Regions from separate parts of the Arthrobacter sp. R3-55 genome, predicted to be linked through region 2. Evidence: riboswitches for the same ligand, from Rfam matches in the RefSeq annotation. Region 2 holds a riboswitch; each other region holds the start of a gene.
What was found. A riboswitch is a leader RNA that binds a small molecule or an ion and turns the genes downstream of it on or off. The one in region 2 is predicted to bind thiamine pyrophosphate.
Positions count from the first base shown of each region.

Region 1: it holds a riboswitch for thiamine pyrophosphate, as region 2 does, so the genes downstream of both, M1D51_RS09215 (bifunctional hydroxymethylpyrimidine kinase/phosphomethylpyrimidine kinase) here and thiO (glycine oxidase ThiO) in region 2, are expected to answer to the same signal.
Region 3: it holds a riboswitch for thiamine pyrophosphate, as region 2 does, so the genes downstream of both, thiC (phosphomethylpyrimidine synthase ThiC) here and thiO (glycine oxidase ThiO) in region 2, are expected to answer to the same signal.
Region 4: it holds a riboswitch for thiamine pyrophosphate, as region 2 does, so the genes downstream of both, M1D51_RS02500 (ECF transporter S component) here and thiO (glycine oxidase ThiO) in region 2, are expected to answer to the same signal.

Region 1 is NZ_CP096423.1:1,965,314-1,971,272, forward strand. It holds gene M1D51_RS09205 (vitamin K epoxide reductase family protein) at 1-93, opposite strand, end outside; gene M1D51_RS09210 (Rne/Rng family ribonuclease) at 579-3,752, shown strand; TPP riboswitch at 3,889-3,987, shown strand; gene M1D51_RS09215 (bifunctional hydroxymethylpyrimidine kinase/phosphomethylpyrimidine kinase) at 3,978-5,504, shown strand; gene rplU (50S ribosomal protein L21) at 5,873-5,959, shown strand, end outside.
Region 2 is NZ_CP096423.1:1,538,753-1,544,711, forward strand. It holds gene M1D51_RS07255 (RNB domain-containing ribonuclease) at 1-924, opposite strand, end outside; gene M1D51_RS07260 (TM2 domain-containing protein) at 1,036-1,986, opposite strand; gene M1D51_RS07265 (ferritin-like fold-containing protein) at 2,141-2,809, shown strand; gene thiE (thiamine phosphate synthase) at 2,844-3,524, opposite strand; TPP riboswitch at 3,552-3,670, shown strand; gene thiO (glycine oxidase ThiO) at 3,665-4,885, shown strand; gene thiS (sulfur carrier protein ThiS) at 4,937-5,173, shown strand; gene M1D51_RS07285 (thiazole synthase) at 5,177-5,959, shown strand, end outside.
Region 3 is NZ_CP096423.1:1,882,065-1,888,023, reverse strand. It holds gene rpsP (30S ribosomal protein S16) at 1-8, opposite strand, end outside; gene M1D51_RS08790 (hypothetical protein) at 243-680, opposite strand; gene M1D51_RS08785 (VOC family protein) at 782-1,654, opposite strand; gene M1D51_RS08780 (amidohydrolase family protein) at 1,730-2,809, opposite strand; TPP riboswitch at 2,894-3,001, shown strand; gene thiC (phosphomethylpyrimidine synthase ThiC) at 2,997-4,820, shown strand; gene M1D51_RS08770 (alpha/beta fold hydrolase) at 4,803-5,525, opposite strand; gene ffh (signal recognition particle protein) at 5,591-5,959, opposite strand, start outside.
Region 4 is NZ_CP096423.1:514,093-520,051, forward strand. It holds gene M1D51_RS02490 (DUF4235 domain-containing protein) at 1-129, opposite strand, end outside; gene M1D51_RS02495 (NUDIX hydrolase) at 166-855, opposite strand; TPP riboswitch at 1,360-1,496, shown strand; gene M1D51_RS02500 (ECF transporter S component) at 1,574-2,194, shown strand; gene M1D51_RS02505 (ABC transporter ATP-binding protein) at 2,194-3,747, shown strand; gene M1D51_RS02510 (energy-coupling factor transporter transmembrane component T family protein) at 3,744-4,538, shown strand; gene M1D51_RS02515 (GNAT family N-acetyltransferase) at 4,535-5,134, opposite strand; gene M1D51_RS02520 (penicillin acylase family protein) at 5,193-5,959, opposite strand, start outside.

The sequences.
Region 1 (5,959 bases), 430 kb from region 2:
AAGCGCATCCTGCTGCGGGTCTGCCTGCGCGGATAAATCCTCAACGGTAGGACTGGACTGGTTGGCCAGGTTTCCCCTGGCTGTGCTCGGCATCGCGGATCTGGTCCTTTTCAACGTACGGTCCGGCCTCGCCGGTATGGGCTCTTGGGAGGATTGTAACTCCGGAGGCTGGACAGTGCCCCCAGCTTCCGGCTGGCACCCGTTCCTTGGAGCTGACGACACAACAGCCTGCGGTGGGAAAGTGAATGGGTGTGAGAGAATAAACATGGCCGGAGCCCGATCCACATTCGGAATCCGGTCCGGTGACTTTGTTCCCAAGACCGCCAGTATGAGCTGGGCATGCCTGGATCACGTGATCCATGGTAGGCCCGCCATGACAATGGACGGCACCTGGTTGTGGCAGCAGAACAACGGGTTTCAGAACATTGGCGCCGGCCTTCCAGGGCTGCCGCACCCCAATGATGGTGCGAACCGGAAGGCATACTGCCGACTTCTGTCAACGCCTGCGGGTTTTGACAATATTTGCCCCACTGGGCGCCGGATGTGGCGGTGTCGCTGGGGCAGGAGTGTTGCCACATATGGATAATGACCAGGTTGTAGCCGTTAATGACGAGGCAGCTCCCGCGGAAACTGCGGAAGCGCCAAAGAAAACCACCCGGACCCGGCGCAAGGCTGCGCCCAAAGTTACTGCCGAGGTAGAGGCACAGGCGGCCGAAGCGGCTGTCGTTGAAGCGGCGGAAGCGCCGGAAGCAGTCGAAGCGCCCGCTGCACCGGTACGCCGCACCCGCACACGCAAGAAGGCAGAGCCCGCCGAGCCCCTGCCCGGCTTGGGTGACGACGCCGCTGCCAGCGCGGAAGCTGCAGTAGAGACCCAGCCCGAAGCCGTTGCGGAACCCGCCCCCGAAAAGCCGGTCCGTCGTCGTCGTACTGCCAAGCCCAAGGTTGAGGCCGTTGAGGAGCCGGCTGTTGAGGAAGTCGTCGGCGAAAACACGACGCCGGAGCACAACTCCCAGCCGGAGGCGCCGGCCGCCGAGGTAGCAGCTGAAGAACCTGCAGCTGAAGCCGCCACGGAAGAGCCTGCCGAAGAAGCTGCTCCGGCTGCGTCCACCTCCCTGTTCATGGAGCCTGTCTCCATCACGTCCATGATCTTCCAGGCTCCGGACCTCACCACTGTTCCCCGCGTTGCCGCGGTAGAGGAGAAGGAAGAGGAGCCCGGGGAAGAGGCCGAGTCCGGCGCCGAGGATGAGCTGGAAGATGCCGGGAGTCGTCGTCGCCGTCGCAGCCGTGGCCGCCGCGGCCGCCGGGGAACCGAACGCGAAGAGAATGAAGCCGGGGACAACGCCGAGCCTGAGGACGAGGAAGCCCCCGCTGCTGAATCTTCCGAAGAAGGTGTGACCTCGCGCCGCCGCCGTCGCCGCCGCCGTGGCGACCAGGATCTCGAACTGACCGGCGGATCGGACGACGATCCGCCCAACACGGTGACCCGTGTCCGTGCGCCCCGCCCGATCACGGAAACTGCGCCTTCCAACCGCGTTACCAGCGTCAAAGGCTCCACCAGGCTTGAAGCCAAGAAGCAGCGCCGCCGCGAATCCCGCGAGACCGGACGCCGCCGCCAGGTCATCACCGAGGCCGAGTTCCTGGCCCGCCGCGAGTCGGTGGACCGCCAGATGATTGTCCGCCAGCGCGACGACAGAATTCAGATCGGTGTCCTGGAAGACGGTGTGCTTGCTGAGCACTTCGTTTCCAAGACCCAGCAGGATTCCCTGATCGGCAACGTATACCTGGGCAAGGTCCAGAATGTCCTGCCGTCCATGGAAGCTGCCTTTGTGGACATCGGACGCGGCCGCAACGCCGTCTTGTACGCCGGTGAAGTCAACTGGGATGCCGTCAACCTCGAAGGCCAGCCGCGCCGGATCGAGAACGCCTTGAAGTCCGGCGACTCTGTGCTGGTCCAGGTCACCAAGGATCCCGTGGGCCACAAGGGTGCCCGCCTCACCAGCCAGATCTCCCTCCCCGGCCGGTACCTGGTGTACGTTCCCGGTGGTTCCATGACCGGCATCTCCCGCAAGCTTCCCGACGTCGAACGCAACCGTCTCAAGCGCATCCTGAAGGACCGCTTGCCCGAAAACGCCGGTGTCATTGTCCGCACTGCTGCCGAGGGTGCATCCGAAGAAGAACTGACCCATGACATCAACCGTCTGCGTGCACAGTGGGAAGGCATCGAAGGGCAAGCGTCTTCCACCAAGGTCCTGGCTCCTGAACTTCTCTACGGCGAACCGGACCTGACCATCAAGGTGGTCCGTGACGTCTTCAATGAGGACTTCTCCAAACTGATCGTTTCCGGCGATGACGCCTGGGACACCATCGAGGCCTACGTAACGTACGTTGCCCCTGACCTGGTGGGCCGGCTCGAGAAGTGGACCAAGGACCAGGACATCTTCGCTGCCTGGCGCATTGACGAGCAGATCCACAAGGCGCTGGAACGCAAGGTGTTCCTCCCGTCCGGCGGTTCGCTGGTCATTGACCGCACAGAAGCCATGACCGTGGTGGACGTCAACACCGGCAAATTCACCGGCAGCGGCGGAAACCTCGAGGAAACCGTCACCAAGAACAACCTTGAAGCTGCCGAGGAAGTTGTTCGCCAGCTCCGCCTGCGTGACATCGGCGGCATCATTGTCATCGACTTCATTGACATGGTCCTTGAATCCAACCGCGACCTCGTCCTCCGCCGCATGGTTGAGTGCCTGGGTCGTGACCGTACCAAGCACCAGGTGGCCGAAGTGACCTCCTTGGGCCTGGTTCAGATGACCCGTAAGCGCATGGGTACCGGCCTCCTGGAGGTCTTCGGGGAGCAGTGCGAGCACTGCGCCGGCCGCGGCGTGGTGACCCACGACGAACCCGTGGAGCACCGCCGGGCCAACGTCGTGGCCGCTGAGCACCACCGTCCCCATACTGAAACGCAGCAGCCCACAGCCCGGACTGAGCGCAAGCGCCGCCGTGGAAAGGGCGGGGGACAGGCCATCGCGGAAGCCCCGGCTCCGGTCCACACCGCACCGGCCGCGCCTCCTGCCTCCACCGAACCGCAGGATCCGGCCCGGCAGGCCAAGGCTGAGGCAACCCGGGCTGCACTGGCTACGATTGCCGCTGCCGCCCATGCCGCCCACCTGCATGACGACGAAGTTCACCGCGCCGAAGAGCAGGCACGGGAGGCCGGTCAGCACCAGGCACCGGGTGATTCTGCAGCCCGGAGCGAGTCCGGCGGGCAGGGCGCCCGCGAAGCAGACCAGGACGCCGGCCGGGATTCACGGTCGACGCCGGTCCTGCGTTTTGGTGGCGAAGAGGTTGCGTTGCCGTTCGGGGAACACCATGAGGAACCACCGGCAGCCAAACCGGTGATGAGCCTGGACCTTCTGGCCGAAGCCTTTTCCCACCTCGGTGCGGCTCCTGCCGGGAACCCCGAAGAGGTCCTCGCTCCCAAGGCGGCCGAAGCTCCGCAAACCGGCGCGTCGAAGCCTGCCGAAGTGGATCCGGAAGCTGCTGCGGCCTCAAAGTCCCGCCGAGGACGTCGTAACCGCAGTGCGAGCCGGGCCCAGGGTGCGGCCAATGAAACCAGCGTTGAACACCACGAGGTCACTGCTTCGGCAGCGAGTGGAACGGCACACGAGGCCAAAGCACCTTCCGAGCCGGCCAAGAAGGCTCCGTCCGCGGAGCCCATCATCCTGGGCGTCGGCGTACCAGCTTCGGAGCTCTAGCACCTGATCCGCAAGGGCCCTGCAGTAACCGTCACAGGCGGGTATTGCGGGGCCCTTTGCTGTGCGCTCTCAACGGTCATATCCGGTCTTCAGCGTGGCGCAGTTGCCGGGCCAGGCTGCTGCCCGGCTACGCTGGTGGACTGACACGGGGTGCCGGGCATTGGGCCAGGCTGAGATCCAGACCCGTTGAACCTGTCCGGTTAGCACCGGCGAAGGGATGTCCCCATGACGGTATCGTCGTATCCTCCTGTGTATCCGCTGGCTGTTTCCGGACCGGAGACGCCCCGTGTACTGAGCATCGCGGGCTCCGACCCCTCCGGTGGTGCCGGTATCCAGGCTGACCTGAAAAGTATCGCTGCCCACGGCGGCTACGGCATGGCGGCCATCACCGCACTGACCGCCCAGAACACCCTGGGCGTCAGTGCTGTCCATGTTCCCCCGGTGGATTTCCTGCGCAGGCAATTGGAAGCCATCAGTACGGACATCGCCATCGATGCCGTCAAGATCGGGATGCTCGGCGATGCAGCGGTTATTGACGAGGTCCGCAGCTGGCTCGAGGAGGTTCGTCCCGCCGTCGTGGTCCTGGACCCGGTGATGGTGGCCACCAGTGGCGACCGACTCCTGCGCGCCTCCGCCGAGACGGCACTGCGTGCCCTCCTTCCCTTGGCCGACCTGATCACCCCCAACCTGCCCGAACTCGCCATGCTGTTGGGGGAGCCCGAGGCAGTTGACTGGGCTTCGGCCCTGAACCAGGGCAAACGCCTCGCTGCTGAGTGCGGCAATACGGTCCTGGTCAAGGGCGGGCACTTGGCGGGGGCAGAATGCCCGGATGCATTGGTCAACACCAGTGGACTCCTGCGTCAGGACGTTATTGAGGTCTTTGGACCCCGCGTGGAGACGAAGAACAGCCACGGAACAGGGTGTTCGTTGTCCTCGGCCCTGGCTACTGTCCAGGCGCGCACCGGCGATTGGGAGTCTTCCTTGCGTGAGGTCAAGCCGTGGCTGCTCAGGGCCTTGCTGCATTCGGACAGTCTGGACGTCGGCCGCGGAAGCGGGCCGGTTCACCACTTCCACCACCAAAAGGTGCTCAGGCCGGGGGATTTCGCTGCTGCGCTCTGGAAAGAGGCCACGCCGGAGCTCGAGGCAATCTACAAGCTCAGCTTCATCGACGGCCTGAAAACGGGAGACCTCCCCGAAGAAGCATTTAATTACTACTTAGCCCAGGACGCCATCTACCTCAATGGATACTCCAGGGTCCTGGCGCGTGCTGGAGCCCTTGCTCCTACCGAGAAGGAGCAGCTGTTCTGGGCCAAAGCGTCGCAGCAGTGCCTCGAAGTAGAGTCCGAACTGCACAGGAACTGGCTCAGCACCCGGGAGGCGTCATCGGTGACCGGACCGGTCACGAAGTCCTATGTGGACCATTTGCTGGCGTCCTCTGCCACCGGCAGTTACGCCGTGCTGCTCGCGGCCATCCTGCCGTGCTACTGGCTGTACGCGGAGGTCGGCCAACAGCTTCATGGGGCGTTCCTGGAGGCAGGGGCCCCGGCAGGGCACCCCTACGCCGACTGGCTCAGGACCTACGCTGACGAAGACTTTGCCGCTGCCACAAGGAATGCGATCAATTTCACGGATGGCGCTGCCGCGGCAGCTTCGGAGGCAGAGCGGGCAGCCATGGTGGAGGCTTTTACGTGGTCCTGCCGGTACGAAACTGCGTTCTTCGATGCTCCAAGGCTCTTCGCCGGACTGTCCTGACGAGGGGCACTGATTGCCGGATATCAGCGCTGTCACAGCGCGTCGCGGGCAAAATCGCGTTAATTGGGCCCAAACCCTGTAGGCTGTATGGGCACGGTGCCGGGAGAGTCCGTTACAACGGGTGATGCAAGTCACGTGGTAGCCTCCGGACCCGGCCTCATTTGCAGCTGAAGGTCAAACTAGCGTAATCTTGATCTTCGGTGCTTACGCCAACACTTGGGTTATGCCCCTTGGAATTGTTCATGGGATGACTCGCGGACTTCGATCAGAAGTCCACGGCGTTGAGGCACAGCGCGAACCAAGCCCGATTCCGGTTCAGGTTCCGCACGCAAATTTAGTTATAAACGTCGAGAGAAGTGAGTACCCAAGTGGTGTACGCGATTGTCCGCGCAGGCGGCCGCCAAGAAAAAGTTTCCGTTGGAGACTACGTAACGCTTAACCGCGTCCCCGGTGGA
Region 2 (5,959 bases):
GTCGGAGGCATCCAAAGTCCTCAAGTATTCGCCGTAGGTGACGTGGCCGTCCCACGGTTTGCCCAAGGCGGCGGTCTGCCGTTTGAAGTGCTGTAGGGAACGTTCGTCCGGGGCGGGCATGGTGCGAAGGATGCCCACCTTTCCTTCGAGCATCAGTTGGGCGGCCGCCATCCCCGTCATCAGGGAGATCTGGGCGTTCCAGTCCTCCACCGGCAGGGAGGGAGCTGCGACGATTCTGTACCCGCCGCCGTCGGTCGCCTGCACGATTTCCTGTTCCGGCATGTTCAGGCTCGCGCCGCCACGCTGCCTTTCCAGTTCAACCCGTTTCAGTCCCACTTCCTTAAGGAGCTGCAGGACCGGAGGGGCCGTACCGTCGTCGATTTGTTGCTGGGCGCCCTTGTAGCTCAGTTTCGCCCGGCTCCGGACTGCAGCCCGGGCGACGCTCACGGACATCACTTCAGCATCGGCGTTGAGGTCGAAGTCCCACACGAAGGCAGCACAGTCCTGGTCAGCCAGCAGGCTTCCGGCGTTTTCGCTGATGACCTCGGGGTGCAGGGGGATGCGGCCGTCGGGGGCATAGAAAGTCTGTCCGCGCTGCCGGGTCTCGGCATCGAGAGCCCCGCCCGGAGCTACGAAGGATGGCACATCGGCGATCGCATACAGGACCTTGTAACCCTCTCCTGCGCGATCAATGAACAGGGCCTGGTCCAGGTCTGTGGAGGTGGCAGGGTCAATGGTGACAAAAGGGACATCCCGCAGGTCTTGCTCCGGCAACCTGAGGTTTTCCACGGCCTGCTGAGCTTCCGCCACCGCCTCGGCCGGGTACGCAGAGGGGAGTTCCAACTCCGTCCTTAGGGCCGCAAGGGCTGCAGCGAGCTGGTCCGAGGAGTCGTCGACGTTGGGCGCTATCCGATGATGTGACACGAAAATCAGGTTAGCCCGAAAACGGCGGATAGTCTTCGCAGCCGCACGCAAAAGCCCGCTGCCACCGGAGGGCAACGGGCTCTTGGCACAGCTGTTTGACCTGGTAAGGACTTAGCCTGCCGGGGTCAGGGTAAAGCTGGCTGCTTTGTCACCAACGTCATTTTTGATGACCACTGTGGTGGGACCGTTTTTGATGTCGAAGGCGATGACGCCCTGCTGTATGTCTCCTGCGGCGACATCGCCGGAGAGAAGACCGCCCAGACTGTCGTCAAGGAAGATCCGGTCGCCTTCTTTGCCCTCAGCGTCGAAGGCGTCGAAGTTGCTGGGCGCGACGAAGCTGGAGCCGGCGGTGGTCTCCCAGGAAACCTCCAGCAGGAGGAACCCGCCGTTGAGCGGCTTCATGTAAGCCATTTCCGGGATTTCGGTGGTGTACCCGGTGTTAAGGATGGTGACGTTGACGGTGTTGCCCTCGGACACCGTGACCTCGAAGGAGTTGCCGTCACCGGCAGGGCCCTGTGACGGGGCCGGGGCTTCCTGCGAAGCCGACGGTGCGGCGGGGACGGGCTTGGCCTGTCCTTGGACCGCAGCGGCCATCAAAGTCAGGGACAACACGGTGGACACGATTCCAAGAATCAGGCCGACGAGCCAGACAACGAGCGTGATGATCCACGCCTTCTTCTTATTTTCCGGATAGCCCTGCAGCGGGCGGCCTTCCTTGTCCCGCGCATTGCCGGTCAGCGTGATGATGAGGTCCACGATGGACCAGATGCCGAGCCCGCCCGCCGTGAGCAGCTTGGCAATGCCGGTGCCGATCTTGCCCAAGTAGAAGCGGTCGACACCGAGGCCACCCAGAAGCAAGGACAGGAGCCAGGTGACCATGAAGGACTTGGCGGGGGTGCCCGTGCCGGGTGCACCGTAAGGGCTGGAAGAGATCCCTGGCTGATACGGGGACGGCGGTCCGCCCTGATACTGGCCCTGGTTGCCGTAGGCACCTGATGCAGGCGGTACTGGGGGAGTTCCGTTCCCGTTGTCGGGCATGGGCGGGTAGCTGGGGTTACTCATGAATCATCCTTCAGGGAATGGGTGCGAGGAGGAGGACACATGGCCCGCAGGCAGGCCGGACGGTCAACTCACTTCCAGTAAGCCTAGTAGCACCCCCGTCTCTGCCGGCAAACCATCAGGGAGGCTTGTGGATAGCCAGGGATACTCTTGGACCATGGGCACTTCCCGGGACGTCGCAGATTCTGCGGGACAACTCGCGCCTGAACTGCTGGGCGCCATGGCTTACGGAGAATTGTCCGCTTTCGGCCGGCTTTCATCCGACTCCCGATTCGCTCCAACCCTCCACGACAGATCGGTGCTGGCCAAAATTGCGGTCGGAGCCTACGGAAACTTCGCGTTGTTGAGTGATCGGCTCACAGAGATGGGCCTCGATCCTGAAGAGGCCATGATGCCCTTCCAACGCTCCTTTGACCACTTCCATGAACGCACCAAACCCGCGGACTGGTTCGAATCCGTGATGAAGGCCTACGTCATCGACACCGTCTCCTCGGACTTCTACCGCGCTGTAGCCACCTTCCTTGACCCCGCAACACAGCAATTCGTGGAGCGGGTGGCTTCACCTGACCAAGCAACGGAAGTGCTTCGTGTCCTGCTGCGGCGGGCCTTGGCCGATGACCCGCGGCTGGCTTCACGCTTGGCGTTGTGGGGGCGCCGGTTGGTGGGGGAAGCGCTCACGCAGGCGCAAAGGGTGGGCATGGAGCACCCACAGTTGGGCCCGACACTGAAAAGCGGTGGTGACGCCCGTGCGTCAGTCAAGAGAATGACAGGCGAGCTGGCCGAGCGGCACTCGCGCCGGATGACGGGACTGGGCCTCACCGCATAGCGGCGTGGCGGGGACTAAGCCTGAACTGCCTGTATCAGGCGGCGTCCAGCGCCTCCAGCAACGACTTCGCTGCCGTCGTCGGGTCCGTGGCTTCGGTGATGGCACGGACCACCACGATCCTGCCGGCCCCGGCAGCCACTACCTGCTCGACGTTGCTGAGATCAATCCCTCCGATGGCAAACCACGGCAGGTGCACGGCGCCGTCGGTGGTCTCCTCCGCACGCTTGCTGGCTTCTGCGGCATATGTGACCAAGTCCAATCCCACAGCTTCACGGCCGGGTTTGGTGGGTGTCGCCCAGAGGGGACCAACGCAGAAATAGTCCAGGCCTCCATCGCCCGGGGAGGCTGCGATGGCCGCATTGACCTGCTCAGGGGAGTGGGTGGACAGGCCGATGGCGGGCTGCGGCAGCAACGTTCGAGCCACCCCCAAAGGCAAGTCCTTTTGCCCGATGTGGAACACCGGAGCCCCGGAAACACTGGCAACATCGGCGCGGTCATTGACGGCCCATAGCCGTCCGTGACGTTCGGCAACTCCGCGCAGGACCGCCAGCAACTCCAACTCTTCGGCAGCTTCCAAGGTTTTGTCGCGCAGCTGGATGATGTCCACTCCGCCTTCGAAGGCGGCATCAACGAAGTCTTCAAAATCGCCTTGCCGTCTCCGGGCATCAGTGCATAGATACAGGCGGGCGGTGGCGAGGGCGTCAGTCGGGGTCATGGAAACCAGAGTAGTTCCTCTAAACTGGGCACGTACTGCGGGAGCCGCGACGTCCGTTATATGACTGTCCGGCTGAGAGGGCTTCAGCGCCGACCGCTTGACCTGATCCGGCTAGTACCGGCGTAGGGAAGGAAACCGGAATGGCAGATTCCCGCCACACCACCATGCATGCCGATGTTGCCGTCATTGGTGGCGGCGTCATCGGCTTGGGCGTCGCTGACGAAGCCCGGCGGCTGGGCCGCTCAGTGGTGGTGATCGATCCCGCACCGGCTACCGGAGCCACGTTCGCGGCCGCCGGAATGCTGGCCCCCGTCAGCGAACTGCACTACCAGGAGGAAGACCTCCTGGAGCTGATGCTCGAGTCGTCCCGGTTGTGGCCGGCGTTTGCGGCCAACCTGGGTAGCAGAGGGCAAGACACCGGATACCGCACGACGCCGACGCTTGCCGTGGGTGCCGACGCCGCGGACCGCCGGGCGTTGGCAGATCTTCGGGCAGTACAGCTTGCTGCCGGCCTGGAGGTTGAGCCGTTGTCCCTGCGCGACGCCCGCGATCGCGAGCCACTCCTCAGTCCACAGATCTCCAGCGCCTTCGATATTCCCGCGGACCACCAGGTGGATCCCCGGAAGCTGGCCTCATGCCTCCTGTCGGGGTTGGCAGCCCACTGCGCCGGTGACTCCACATGGGTCCACGGTGCCGCGGGCGGTTATGCCGTAACTGCCAAGGCAAACAGCTTGCTGTGGGACGGAGATCGCGTAGCAGGAGTGGAAATCGAGGGTGATGGCACTGTCCTCGCCGCGGAAACGGTGGTGGCAAACGGGCTGGGAGCGGCCGGACTGGCCGGACTCCCGGACGGTCTGACCCTGCCCGTGCGCCCGGTGTACGGCGACATCCTGAGGCTTCGGGTTCCTAAACACCTTCAGCCGCTCCTCAGCTCCACGGTCCGCGGAATGGTCCGTGGAGTGCCCGTCTACATCGTGCCCCGCGACGACGGCACCGTGGTCATCGGGGCCACCCAGCGCGAGGACGGATTGTCAGCGTCCTCCCAGGCGGTCTCAGCAGGCGGCGTCTACCAGCTGCTGCGGGACGCCCAAGTACTGGTCCCCGCAGTGGCCGAACTCGAACTGCTCGAAGCAACAGCCCGGGCACGCCCCGGAACACCGGACAACGCTCCGTTGCTGGGGCGGGCAGCCGGTCCCACCGGGGATGTTGACGGCCTGGTGATCGCCACGGGGTTCTTCCGGCACGGAGTCCTCCTGACGCCCGCAGCGGCACGGATCGTGGGTGAGCTGATTAACGGCTCGTCAGACCACCGGTGGGCAGCTTTCCGCCCGGACCGTTTCAGTGCAGCGCGGGTTCATTGATGGGCCATCAATGAACCTGCGCCGCCCTAATCTCGAGAACAAGGAAACAGCATGAACATCAAACTCAACGGATCCGATCACGCAGTGGCCGATGACGCATCGGTCAGCACCGTGGTCACCGCCGTCACGGGCCGGGTCCTGGACCACCGCGGACAGGCGGCCGACGGCGGCAAGCTGGGTGTCGCCGTCGCCCGTAACTCCGAAGTGGTGCCGCGGAGCCAATGGGCTGCAACGGCGCTCGCCGACGGAGACGAACTCGAACTGGTAACAGCAGTCCAAGGAGGCTGAATCATGACAACAGCAAATACAGAGGTCCGCACGGACGCCCTGGTGATCGACGACGTCGTCCTCGGCTCCCGGTTGATCATGGGCACCGGGGGAGCCCCCAGCCTGGATGGGCTGGGCGCGGCGCTCCTGGCCTCGGGGACTGAGCTCACCACCGTTGCCATGCGCCGCTACTCACCGGCGGAAACGGGATCGCTTTTCCAGCTGCTGGTGGACCACGGCATCCGCGTGCTGCCCAACACCGCAGGCTGCTTCACAGCCAAGGACGCAGTGATGACTGCGGAACTGGCCCGGGAAGCCTTGGAAACTGATTGGGTGAAGCTGGAAGTCATCGCCGACGAACACACGCTCCTTCCCGACGCCGTGGAACTGGTTGAGGCAACAGAGCAACTGGTCAACCGCGGATTCAAAGTCTTCGCCTACACCAATGACGACCCCGTTCTGGCTTTGCGCCTGGAAAATCTGGGGGCCGCCGCGGTGATGCCACTTGGCTCGCCGATCGGAACAGGCCTGGGTATCTTGAACCCGCACAACATTGAACTCATCGTCTCCCGGGCCTCAGTCCCCGTGGTGCTCGACGCAGGAATCGGGACCGCCTCCGATGCCGCCCTTGCCATGGAACTGGGCTGCGACGCAGTGCTGCTGGCCACCGCAGTGACACGGGCGCAGAATCCGGTGCAGATGGGCGAGGCCTTCAAGCACGCTGTGATCGCCGGTAGGCTGGCCAGGCAGGCAGGACGGATTCCGCGGCGTGAGCACGCTTTGGCGTCATCGGCCATGGAGGGCCGG
Region 3 (5,959 bases), 340 kb from region 2:
ACGGCCACTTTTGTGGTCACTCCTGTTTCTGAAACGAGGTGAACCCGACGTTCTGCACCCGTGGGGCGGGCCATACTGGACGGTTCGAAGGACAAGATACGTGCACGGAGAGAGGGGCCGCACCGATCGAGTACCTGTCTATTGTGCCAGATGCCCGGAGCAAATACGACTTACGCCACCTGGGTCCGTGTGTTGTTGCTCACCCGAGGGTGGAAACTGGGGCCCGAGCGCGGGCCCGGGTGCTATTCGGACCAGACGTAGAGGCCGGAACGTTCAACCTTCTCGACGTCGGTTGCCAGGGCAGCCAACTGTTGAACGTACTGGCGGGATTGGGCGGCATCAAAGGGCATGTCGTCCTGGGCAGCCCAGGCGGCAGCAACGTCGTCGAGGACGTTGGAGTCACCTTCGCTCTCATAGGTCAGCAGTTCGGCCAGCGCACGCACCATGGCCTCGGGGACTCCGAGGAGCGCGTCACTGGTCACATCAACCAGGGCAAGTTCATAATCAGCACCCGCTGCGTGGACCGCTTGGCCCGCGAGGTCGCCCAACTGCTCCACTTCGAAGTCAGTGATGCCGTCAATCCTGACGGCGGGGCCGGCGACGTCGGCGCCCTTGTCCAGGGCAGCTGCCCTCTTGAGTGCTTCATCGTGGGTGGCAACAAAAATTTCGGCAAAGCCCATGGAAAGTACTCTCATTCCTTCGTGCTGACGGGGCGGCGGCACACAACCCGAATGGTTCCGTGCCGTCACTGCCCAGCCTAGTGCAGCAGATGCGACGCGGCTTAGCGAACTGCGACCCGCAACTTGTTCCGCCACGGATCCTCAAAGTGAAGCTCGGCACCGGTGTGATGATTCTCCACGCCTGCAACCTTCAAACGATCCGCCAGGGCGGCTACGTCCTCGGCACCAGGGACTTCAATGAGCACTTCCCCCAGACCCAGAGTGTCCTTCCGGGGGCCGGCACCACGGCTGTTCCAGACATTCATGGCCATGTGGTGGTGATAGCCGCCGGCGGAAACGAACAGCGCCTGACCATGCCAGCCCGCGGTCCGCTCAAAACCAAGGGTTTCCACATAGAAGCGCTGGGCAGTTGCGACGTCACCTACCTGCAAGTGGACGTGTCCGATTCCCGCCGCCGCCTGGTGTTGGCCGGTCACCGCAGCTTCGTTGAGGTGCTGTTGGAGGAATCGCTGCGGCGGCAGGGCCACATTGTCCATCACCACGCTCTTGCCGTCCCACTGCCACAGTTCCCGCGGCTTGTCATAGTAGAGCTCAATGCCATTGCCCTCGGGGTCTGTGAAGTAGAACGCTTCGCTGACCAGGTGGTCGGCGCTGCCCGCAAAGGCGCGGGGCTCGTATTCGGCGGCGGTAGCGATCGTCGCGGCCAGGGACGGCTGGTCTTCGAACAGGATGGCCGTATGGAACAGACCCGCCTCCCCGCGGCCTGGAATCCGGAGGCCGGACGCCGGAGCGAGATGCACCACCGGCTTCCCGACGCGCCCAAGATACAAACCGCCGTCCTGCTCGGCCACGATTTCCAGGCCAAGGGCCCGCTGATAATAGTCACTCATGACCTTCATGTCGCCAACCTTGAGCATTACCGTGCCCATGGTGAGTTCAGCCGGCAGAAGATCCTGGCTCAATGGTGTGGTCATGCGAAGCTCCTGTTTCCGCGGTGCCGCCTATCGACACCTTCTACAGACTAAATTACTTGAAGCTTCAATTTATTCCTAACGAACCAGTGAACCACGAAGAACAATGTGTTGGAGGCGGGAAACACTCTCCAGCCGGAGCCGCGGATCCTCGGAACACAGCACGACGTCGGCGCTCGCCCCTTCGCTGATCCCTTCGGCTCCCAGCCACTCACGGGCGCCCCAGGTTGCGGCGTCCAGGACCGCCGCCGGCGGCAGGCCGGCGTCGTGCAGTTCTTTCATCTCATCGGCGATCCTGCCGTGCCTGATCACACTGCCGGCATCCGTGCCCGTGTAGATTGACACGCCCGCCTCAAAGGCCTCCAGCACACGCTCGCGCCGCCGCTCCCACAGACGCATCATATGGTCCGCGTAGTCGGGAAACTTCGGAGCAGCCTGGGCGGCAATATCGGGGAAGGTGGCGATATTGACCAGCGTGGGAACGATCGGCACGGACTGCTCCACCAAGCGGGGAATGTGCCGCGGCAGCAGGCCCGTTGCATGTTCAATGCAATCAATATCGGCATCTAGCATGTGGTCGATGGTGTCCTCGGCAAAGCAGTGCGCGGTTACCCTGGCGCCCTCATCGTGGGCGGCGGAGATGGCGTCCTTCACGATGTCGGCCGGGAACGAGGCGGCGAGATCGCCGTGGCCCCGGTCAATCCAGTCCCCCACCAACTTCACCCACCCGTCACCGTCCCGGGCTTCCTTCCGAACCGTCTCGACGAGATCGCCGGGTTCGATTTCGTGGCCCAACCCACGGATATACCGCCGGCTCCGGGCAATGTGCCGGCCCGCCCGGATCAGCCGGGGCAAGTCTGTACGCTGCTGGACCCATCTGGTGTCGCTGGGAGACCCGGCGTCGCGGATCAACAGCGTACCGGCGTCGAGGTCGGCCCGGGCCTGGGCAAAGGTGGCCTGCTCGCCAACGGCGCCGCCCACTCCCAGACCAATGTGGCAGTGAGCGTCAACAAAACCCGGGAGGACCCAGCCATCCAGTACACGGTCCGGCGCCTTCGCGGGACGGACAAAGGTCAGGATGCCGTCCACGGACCACATCCCGTGGCGTTCCTCGCTGCTCGAGACGAGCACGGGTCCGGAAAATTCGATGGTGGCCATGGAAAAAGCCTAGTCTGCCGCAGTGCCTTGAAGGTTGGTGCACGCATGTGACTGGGTGCCTGTTGGCAGCTGTGGTAGCTTCGTCTACGACCACACGGGTGCCCTTGCAGGGGCTGAGATCGGACTGAAGCAGTCTGCGACCGTTGAACCTGTCCGGGTAATGCCGGCGAAGGAAGTGAGTAATCCTTTGAGCACCACCAAAACACAGCACAGCCCTGCCCAAAATGCGGTTGGATCCGCGACCCAGGCCATGAAGTCCCATTCCTTGGCCTACCGCGAGGATAAGGAGAACGGAATCCGGGTTCCCTTCACGGAGATCGCGCTGGAACCTTCCCCGAACGGCAAAGCCAACCACCCGTTCCAGGTGTACCGCACGGCAGGTCCCGGCAGTGACCCCATCATGGGATTGGAACCATTCCGCGCTGCCTGGATCGAGGACCGCGCAGACACCGAGGCCTACTCCGGGCGGCAACGAAACCTGCTCGATGACGGAAGGTCCGCGGTTAGGCGCGGGGAAGCATCAGCGGAATGGAAGGGCGCGAAACCAGTGCCTCGACGCGCCGTCGAAGGTAGGACCGTCACGCAGATGCACTATGCCAGGCAGGGGATGGTGACTCCTGAGATGCAGTTCGTCGCACTGCGGGAAAACTGTGATGTTGAGCTGGTCAGAAGCGAAGTAGCCGCGGGGCGGGCCATCATTCCCAACAACATCAACCACCCCGAGTCAGAACCGATGATCATCGGCAAAGCCTTCCTGGTGAAGATCAATGCCAACATCGGTAACTCGGCAGTTACCAGCTCCATCGCAGAAGAAGTGGACAAGCTGCAGTGGGCTACACAATGGGGTGCCGATACCGTCATGGACCTTTCCACCGGTGATGACATCCACACCACGCGGGAGTGGCTGATCCGCAACTCCCCTGTCCCGATCGGGACCGTCCCCATCTACCAGGCCCTGGAAAAGGTTAACGGCGAAGCCAACAAGCTGACATGGGAGATCTTCCGGGACACCGTGATGGAGCAATGCGAGCAAGGCGTGGACTACATGACCATCCACGCCGGCGTGCTGCTGCGCTATGTGCCCCTGACGGCCAACCGGGTGACCGGAATCGTCTCCCGCGGCGGGTCGATCATGGCCGGCTGGTGCCTGGCGCACCACCAGGAAAACTTCCTGTACACCCACTTTGACGAGCTCTGCGAAATTTTCGCCCGCTACGACGTCGCCTTCTCCCTGGGCGACGGCCTGCGACCGGGTGCGATCGCCGACGCCAACGATGCCGCCCAGTTTGCCGAATTGGACACCCTGGCCGAGCTGACGCAGCGGGCGTGGGAGTTCGATGTCCAGGTCATGGTGGAAGGACCGGGCCATGTGCCGTTCCACCTGGTCAGGGAGAACGTGGAACGGCAGCAGGAACTTTGCAAGGGAGCTCCGTTCTACACCTTGGGACCTTTGGTCACCGATGTAGCCCCTGGCTATGACCACATCACCTCAGCCATCGGTGCCACCGAGATCGCCAGATACGGGACTGCCATGCTCTGTTATGTGACGCCCAAGGAACATTTGGGCCTTCCAAACAAGGATGACGTGAAAACGGGCGTCATCACCTACAAGATCGCAGCACATGCCGCCGACCTCGCCAAGGGCCATCCCGGGGCCCATGAACGCGACGATGCGCTGTCCAAGGCCAGGTTCGAGTTCCGTTGGCGCGACCAGTTCGCCCTCTCGCTGGATCCGGAGACGGCGGAAGCATTCCACGACGAAACGTTGCCGGCAGAACCTGCCAAGACCGCTCATTTCTGCTCCATGTGCGGCCCCAAGTTCTGTTCGATGCGCATCAGCCAGGACATCCGGGACGAATACGGATCAGCGGAAGCACAAGCAGCGATCACAGAAATGTACAGCGGCATGCGCGGGAAGAGCCAGGAATTCCTGGCCTCGGGTGGAAAAGTCTATTTGCCGGAACTTCAGGTCCCCACCGCAGTTGAGGCCGGTTCAGGAAGCCTGGACTGACATGGCCCGCCTGACGTCCGCAACAAACGAACGGATAATGTGATCTCCGTCCAGTGAGTCCTGGGGCCGGTGCCCTCCCGCTGCTACCCGGCGGAGGGCGCCGGTCTCCTGGAGATAACCGGCAATTTCCTCGTAGAGGGGTTCCCACCCGCCAGTGAGTACCAAGGTAGGGACGCCGGGGACAATGTGCAGCGGAGCATCCCATGGCGGGGCCTGGAGCCTGAGCCTGCGGGCTGAACGCCGGGCTTCGGGAGAATCCAATCCCCCGGTCTCGGCAGAGAACGCCCGGCGGTAGTACTCACGCTGGTAGTCGGCATCGTTGAGCTGGTTGCGGACATCGAACAGCGGCCCCATGAGGGCACGGTGGGATGCGGTGGCTGGAAGCTCGGCAGTCAGGGACAGGCAGGCAGGCTCAACCAGGCTCAGCGAATACACCAGGTCCGGGCGCTCGATAGCTGCAAGCATGGCGGAAATGGCACCTTGCTCGTGCGCAACCACATGGCCGCCGCCCGAATCCGCGAGGGCATTGATGACAATGGCAACGTCAGCGGCGACGCTCGATTCCAATGGTTCGGCAGCGGCGTCGAAGCCGTGCCGGCGTAGGAACAGCGCGTCATAGGCAAGGGCCATGCCGTGCTGTTTCGGCCAGGCAGCGGCACCGAAACTACCCAGGCCGTGAACGAAGACTACGCGCTGCTTATGCATTGGTTCAGCCTATTCCACGGCCCTGACATCCCAACTGCAAACGCCGTTGGGATGCCGGCCACAGCCTATTTACCGAGGAACTTCTCGAAGCCCTTGGGAAGGTTGAGCGAAGAGGGGTCGAAGTCCGCCGCGCCCTGTCCGAAAGCCGCACCCGACGGCGCTGCCGAGGCTGCGTTCGCCCGCTTGGCTTCGGCATCCCGCAGTTCCTGTGCGGCCTTTGCCGGATTGCCGGAACGAGCCTTCTTCTTGGGCGCATTCTTGCCGCCCTTGCGTCCTCCGCCCGGGCCGCCAAGGCCAGGCATTCCGGGCATTCCCGGCATGCCGCCGCCCTGGGCTAGCTTCTTCATCATCTTCTGGGCCTGGGCAAACCGCTCCAACAGGCCGTTGACCTCGGACACGTGGACGCCGGAACCCTTGGCGATACGGGCACGGCG
Region 4 (5,959 bases), 1.0 Mb from region 2:
CATGTCGTCATTGCCCAGGGGCGGCTTGTTGCCAGTGGCCTTTTCCCACCCTTTGTTGACGAGTTTTGTACCGACGAAGCCTGCTCCGAGGCTCACTCCGGTGCCCAGCAGCTTGAAGAAGAGGTTCATGCCCCCAGCCTAGCTGGCCGTGGGCCCACCCAAGCGCTAGCGGCGGCTTTCCCGCTCCTTCAGAAACGCAGCCAGCGAACCCGCCGGTGCCAGTACCGGAACGACCGCGTGTTCTGCGGACCACACAGCCTCAACGGTTTCAAACTCCGCAATTTCTTTGAGCAGGTAATACGTGGGCGGCATGAGCTTCAGGGTCCCGGCTGCTTCGGATTCCAGGATCTGATCCACGGGCATCCACAACGACTGCCACGCCTCCGTGGTTTGATGCCGGGGGGTAGCTTCCGGGGCCGGTTTGGCAACATAAAAATAGGTGTCAAAGCGCTTCGGCATGTCCGTGGGCGTGATCCAGTTGGCCCAAGGGCGGAGATCCGTGGCGCTGATGCTCAGCCCGGACTCCTCTTGGACTTCACGGATTGCGGCACTGAGGACCGTGCCGGCACGGGTGGGCGCCTGTGAATGGTCGGTGCCGATTGAGCTTGAATGCCAGGCGGCGGCGTGGCGTTCAAGCAGGTCCGCTGGGTAGTCCCAGCCTGACTCGTCCGCAGCATCCACCCGGCCTCCCGGGAAGACCACCATTCCGGCCGCGAAATCCATGGTGCTCACCCTGTGCTGGACGAACGCTTGGAGACCACCGGGTGCATCGCGGAGCAGGATGACGCTGGCAGCGAGCCGGGGTTCGGATACATCAGTGGGAAGGGGGAGGTCGTGCTGGGGAAGGTCAGTCATGGAGGTGCCCCTTTTGCCGCGGTGGATTCTGCTGGTTCATTCTCTCAGGTCGGGTTGTGGGGTCTGGTGTGCGTGCTAGTTCCCGGGGGTGGGGCGCAGAGCGGGCCTCGCAACGTAGGGGGTGTTGTTGTGGGGCCTGGTGTGCGTGCTAATTCCCGGGGGTGGGGCGCAGAGCGGGCCTCGCAACGTGGGTGGGTGTTGTTGTGGGGCCTGGTGTGCGTGCTAAATCCCGGGAGTGGGGCGCAGAGCGGGCCTCGCAACGTAGGGGGGGTTGTTGTGGGGCCTGGTGTGCGTGTGAGATCCCGGGGGTGGGGCGCAGAGCGGGCCTCGCAACGTGGGTGGGTTTTGTTGTGGGGCCTGGTGTGCGTGTGAGATCCCGGGGGTGGGGCGCAGAGCGGGCCTCGCAACGGGCACGGGCAGAGCCGATTGTGACCGCATTCCGGCAGGGGGCCAGCGCCGGCAACACGCCCAGGTGTAAACTGAACCAGCCCATCAGGGCAGATTTGATAACGACAGGGGAGCGCCGCCGTCGTTCCTTGCAGAGATGCAGGTGACGCGAGGGCGCTGAGAGTGCGGACAGCCGCAGACCCTCGAACCTGATCCGGTTAGTACCGGCGCAAGGGAGTCGAGCTTCTCAGAGTGTCCGGAAACGGGCGGCGCAAGCCGATCCCGGGATCCGGGGAGCACTTTCCCCTCCTGTAACCTCAGGAGGCAGAAAATGACCACGGTAAACGTGAAGAAGACCAGTTATAACTGGCGTGTTGTAGACATTGTTGTGGCGGCCTTGATCGCCATTGCCGGCGGCGTGATCTTCTGGGCCTGGTCCCAGGGCGCTGCTCTGGTGTCCATCCCCATGAACGCGACATATCCGCCCCTGACAGGCTTGATCGCCGGTGGTTGGATGATCCCCGCAGTGCTGGGCATGCTCATTATCCGCAAGCCAGGGGCAGCGCTCTTCTGTGAAGCTGTTGCGGCTACAGGGGAGCTCATCATGGGTTCGCAGTACGGCACCACGGTACTCATCTCCGGCGTTCTGCAGGGTCTGGGTGCCGAGCTCATCTTTGCCGCTTTCCGGTACAAGAAGTTCAACCTGCCGGCTGCCCTCCTTGCCGGCGCCGGTGCGGGCCTCTTTTGCGGTCTCAACGACTCCTTCCTGCCTTGGGGCTGGAACATTGCCTACGAGGCCGTCGACAAACTGGCCTACATCACCTTCACCACGATTTCCGGTGCAATAATCGCCGGCGCACTGTCCTGGATCGCCACCCGCGGCCTGGCAAAGACCGGCGTGCTGAGCTCCTTCGCATCGCGCAAGGCCGCTTCGGAGCCAGTCTTCAGCTGATGTCCGCCACGCAAAGCGGCACGGTGAGGCCTGCCGCCATCTCAGCTGAGGGCTGGGGTTGGCGGCATGCCGGCCGGGCCCAAGCCGCCGTTCAAAGCCTCGATCTCCGGATTGAACCGGGAGAGCGCGTGCTGTTGCTGGGGCCTTCGGGTGCCGGCAAGTCCACGCTCCTGCATGCCCTTGCCGGCGTGCTGAGCGATGAGGAAGACGACTCTGACGAGACCGGCTCCCTGCTGATCGACGGTGTTGCGCCCCGCGAGCAACGTGGGCGCGCAGGGCTGATGCAGCAGGACCCCGAGACGCAAGTGGTGCTGTCCCGGGTGGGTGACGACGTCGCTTTCGGCGCGGAAAACCTTGCCGTTCCGCGCGAGGAGATTTGGTCCCGCGTCCATGAAGCGCTCGACGACGTCGGGTTGCGCACCGCTGCCGGCGGCGGTTTGCCACTGGATCACCCGACGGCGGCACTGTCCGGAGGCCAAAAGCAGCGCCTTGCGCTTGCCGGTATTTTGGCGATGCGCCCCGGCCTGATCCTCTTGGACGAGCCGACGGCCAACCTGGATCCGGCCGGAGTGCTGGAAGTCCGTGATGCTGTTCGGCGCTGCCTGGATAAGACCGGTGCCACCTTGGTGGTTGTGGAACACCGGGTGTCCGTATGGAAGGACCTGGTGGACCGGATTGTGGTCCTGGCGCCTGGGTCAACCGCCGGCGTCCTCTTGGACGGCCCACCGGACCAGGTCCTGTCCGAAGCCCGCACCATGCTGATGTCGGCCGGTGTCTGGGTGCCGGGGTACGTTCCTGCAACCAGGGGCCGCCTGAACCAGCCCGACACCGCGCAGCTTCTCCTGGCAACCCAGGATCTGGCCGTGTCCCGGGAAAAACCGCGGCGCAAGGGCTTCAAAACCATACCGCCCGTCCCCGCGCAATCCGGGATCAGTGCACAGGTCAGGGCAGGCCAAGCCCTGACGGTCACAGGACCGAACGGTGCCGGCAAGTCCACTTTTGCGCTCACATTGGCCGGTCTTTTGGCGCCGGTGGACGGTACGGTGAGTGCCGCCGTCGAGCTTTCCGAGGGTGCGGGTATTGACCCGTTCAAGTGGAAAGCGGAGCAGCTGATCTCCCGTATCGGCACGGTGTTCCAGGAACCGGAGCACCAGTTTGTCACAGGCAACGTGCTGGACGAATTGATGTTTGGTCCCAGGCATTTGGGCCACGGTGAGGAACGCGTGGACGAGCTCCTGGAGCGGCTGCGACTCACACACCTGGTGGATGCCAACCCCTACACGCTCTCCGGGGGCGAGAAGCGGCGGCTTTCGGTGGCCACGGTCCTGGCTGCGCACCCCAAGGTCCTGGTGCTCGATGAGCCAACGTTCGGCCAGGACGCCAATACCTGGGCCGAGCTGGCGTCCTTTCTTTCGGAGCTGTTGGATGCCGGTACGGCGGTGGTGTCCGTGACCCACGACCAGGAATTCAGTGCAGTACTCGGAGGCACGGAACTGCGGCTCGGCCCGATCTCCCAAGGTGAGGCCACGCATCAGGAAGCGGGTGCGGCGTGAGGGACGCTTTGAACATTCGCGGAAACCACGCCCTGCTGACCCGCGCCAACCCCTTGGCCAAGTTCGTGTCGGTCTTCCTGATTTCCCTGGTGCTGGCCTTGTCCATCGACTGGGTATCGGCGTCAACAGCACTCCTTGCGGAACTGGCGCTCTTCCCGCTGGCCGGCCTCACTGTACGCCTTTTGTGGCAGCGGGCCTGGCCTTTGATCATGGCGGCAGCGATTGGCGGCTGGAGCACGGCGATCGTGGCGGCGGACAGCGGCGCTGTACTGCTCGACGTCGGACTCTGGTCCATCAGCGAAGGTTCCCTTGAACTGGGGCTGGGTTTCATGCTGCGCGGTTTGGCGATTGCCTTACCGGCGATCCTGCTGATGACCTGCACGGACCCGACTGATCTGGCCGATGCGCTGGCGCAAAAGGCCAAGCTGCCGCACCGATTTGTCCTGGGCTCCCTGGCAGCCATGAGGCTGGTGGGCCTGATGGCAGAAGAGTGGCAGACAATCGGCATGGCCCGCCGCGCCCGTGGTGTCGGTTCCCAAGGCAGCCCGTTCCAACGGTTGAAGGCTACTCTCGGCCAGAGCTTCGGGTTACTGGTCCAGGCCGTGAGGAGGGCGTCGCGTTTGGCGGTGACCATGGAAGCGCGCGGCTTCGGCGGCGGGCAGCGAACCTGGGCACGCGAATCCACGTACTCACTGCTGGACGTATGGGTGGTCCTTGGCGGGCTTCTCATCGCCGCCGGTGCAGTGCTCGCAGCCGTCGGCGCGGGAACCTGGAGTTTCGTCTGGCGCTAGCGGGCCTGCTGCTCCTGGATCTCATCAAAGCCTGCCCTCGTCAGGAATCCGAGCTGGGCTTCCTTCTCGGCGAGCTGGATGATGGGGCCAAGCTCAAAGCAGGTAGCTTCCAAACGACGGAGGGCTTTGGCATTGCGGGAGTCGGGCTCCACCACAATACGGTCCTTGCCGGGCAGGGAGAACATGTACTTGATCAAGGACGTGCCAAGCCGCGGGGTGAAGTGTGGGATGGGCCGGGTAGCCGGTGCCAGCAGCAGGTGCATGCCGATGTCCGCCTCCCGCGCGGGGTAGGCCTCGCCCACGGGATCGTGCAGTGGCTCGTAGGTCTGGAAAAGGGCCAGCGGTTCCCCATCAAGGATGGCCAGGAACGCGTGGTGGGTCTCCAAGGAGTCCAGGAACTCGTAGATCCCTTGGACTTCCTCGCGGGAGTTTTCGGTCATTCCCCAGAACTTGGCGCGGGGTTGGGTGACCCATTCGAAGATGAGGTCAATGTCCTCGGCGGGAACCAGCGGGACGAGCCGCAGCGCGCCCCATCCTTCGAGATCTTCGGAGTAGACGGTGGCTCGGACAGAGAAGTCCTGGGTAACGGTGGTCATGGCTTCCTTCGGGGCTGATGCGGGGCTGATGCGTGCTTGATGCGTGGAGCGGAATGGGTCAGGGCGTGTCTTTGGCCAGAAGCGACCAGTCGGTCACCACGGGTGTGAGTTCTCCGGCGGTCCAGAGCGGTAGTTGGTCGGCGAAGTGTTGGTGCTCCGGTGTGCCGGAAGCCCCGAACGGGACGATCCACCGGCTGTTGCGCCGATCCGAGAGGTCCCAGACGTAGCGGGCCACAGGTCCACGAAAGCTTCGGTCATCAACGCCGGGCAGGCTCTCGGTGCAGAGAACACAGCCGGTATCTCCGCTGAGGCCGGCACGGGGGGCCGAGGAGGCCAGCGGGCCGGGAAGGACATGCACGGCCAGAAGCTGATGCCGGTCGCCCCAGGAGAGCCCCCGGGATTCTTCGAGCGCGACGTCCTCAAGTGCCGCAGCCGCTTCCGCATCAATGCTGATGCCCAGTTCGGGGCCTCGGACCAGCAGCGTCTCCAGCGCGAAGCCGATGCGGGAGGCCACCGATAACCAGGGTCCGAATAACGGCGAGTAGCCCGTTGGTTCGTTCAACGGCGCCAGTGCGGGATGCTGCGCCAGCCTCCGGACCAACGAGCCCCGCCATGACGCGAACACTGCAGCGTGGTGACTGCCGGCATCCATGCGGCCGTCCCATTCGAGCAGCAGCGAACGCACGCCCTCGCCTGTCCTGGACAAACCGCCTTTCCTGGACAAACCGCCCGCCCTGGACGAACCCCCCGCCTTGGACGAGTCATCCGCAGACGAACTATCCGCGACCGAATTTTCCACGGACACCCCGGAGAGCACCGAACGGA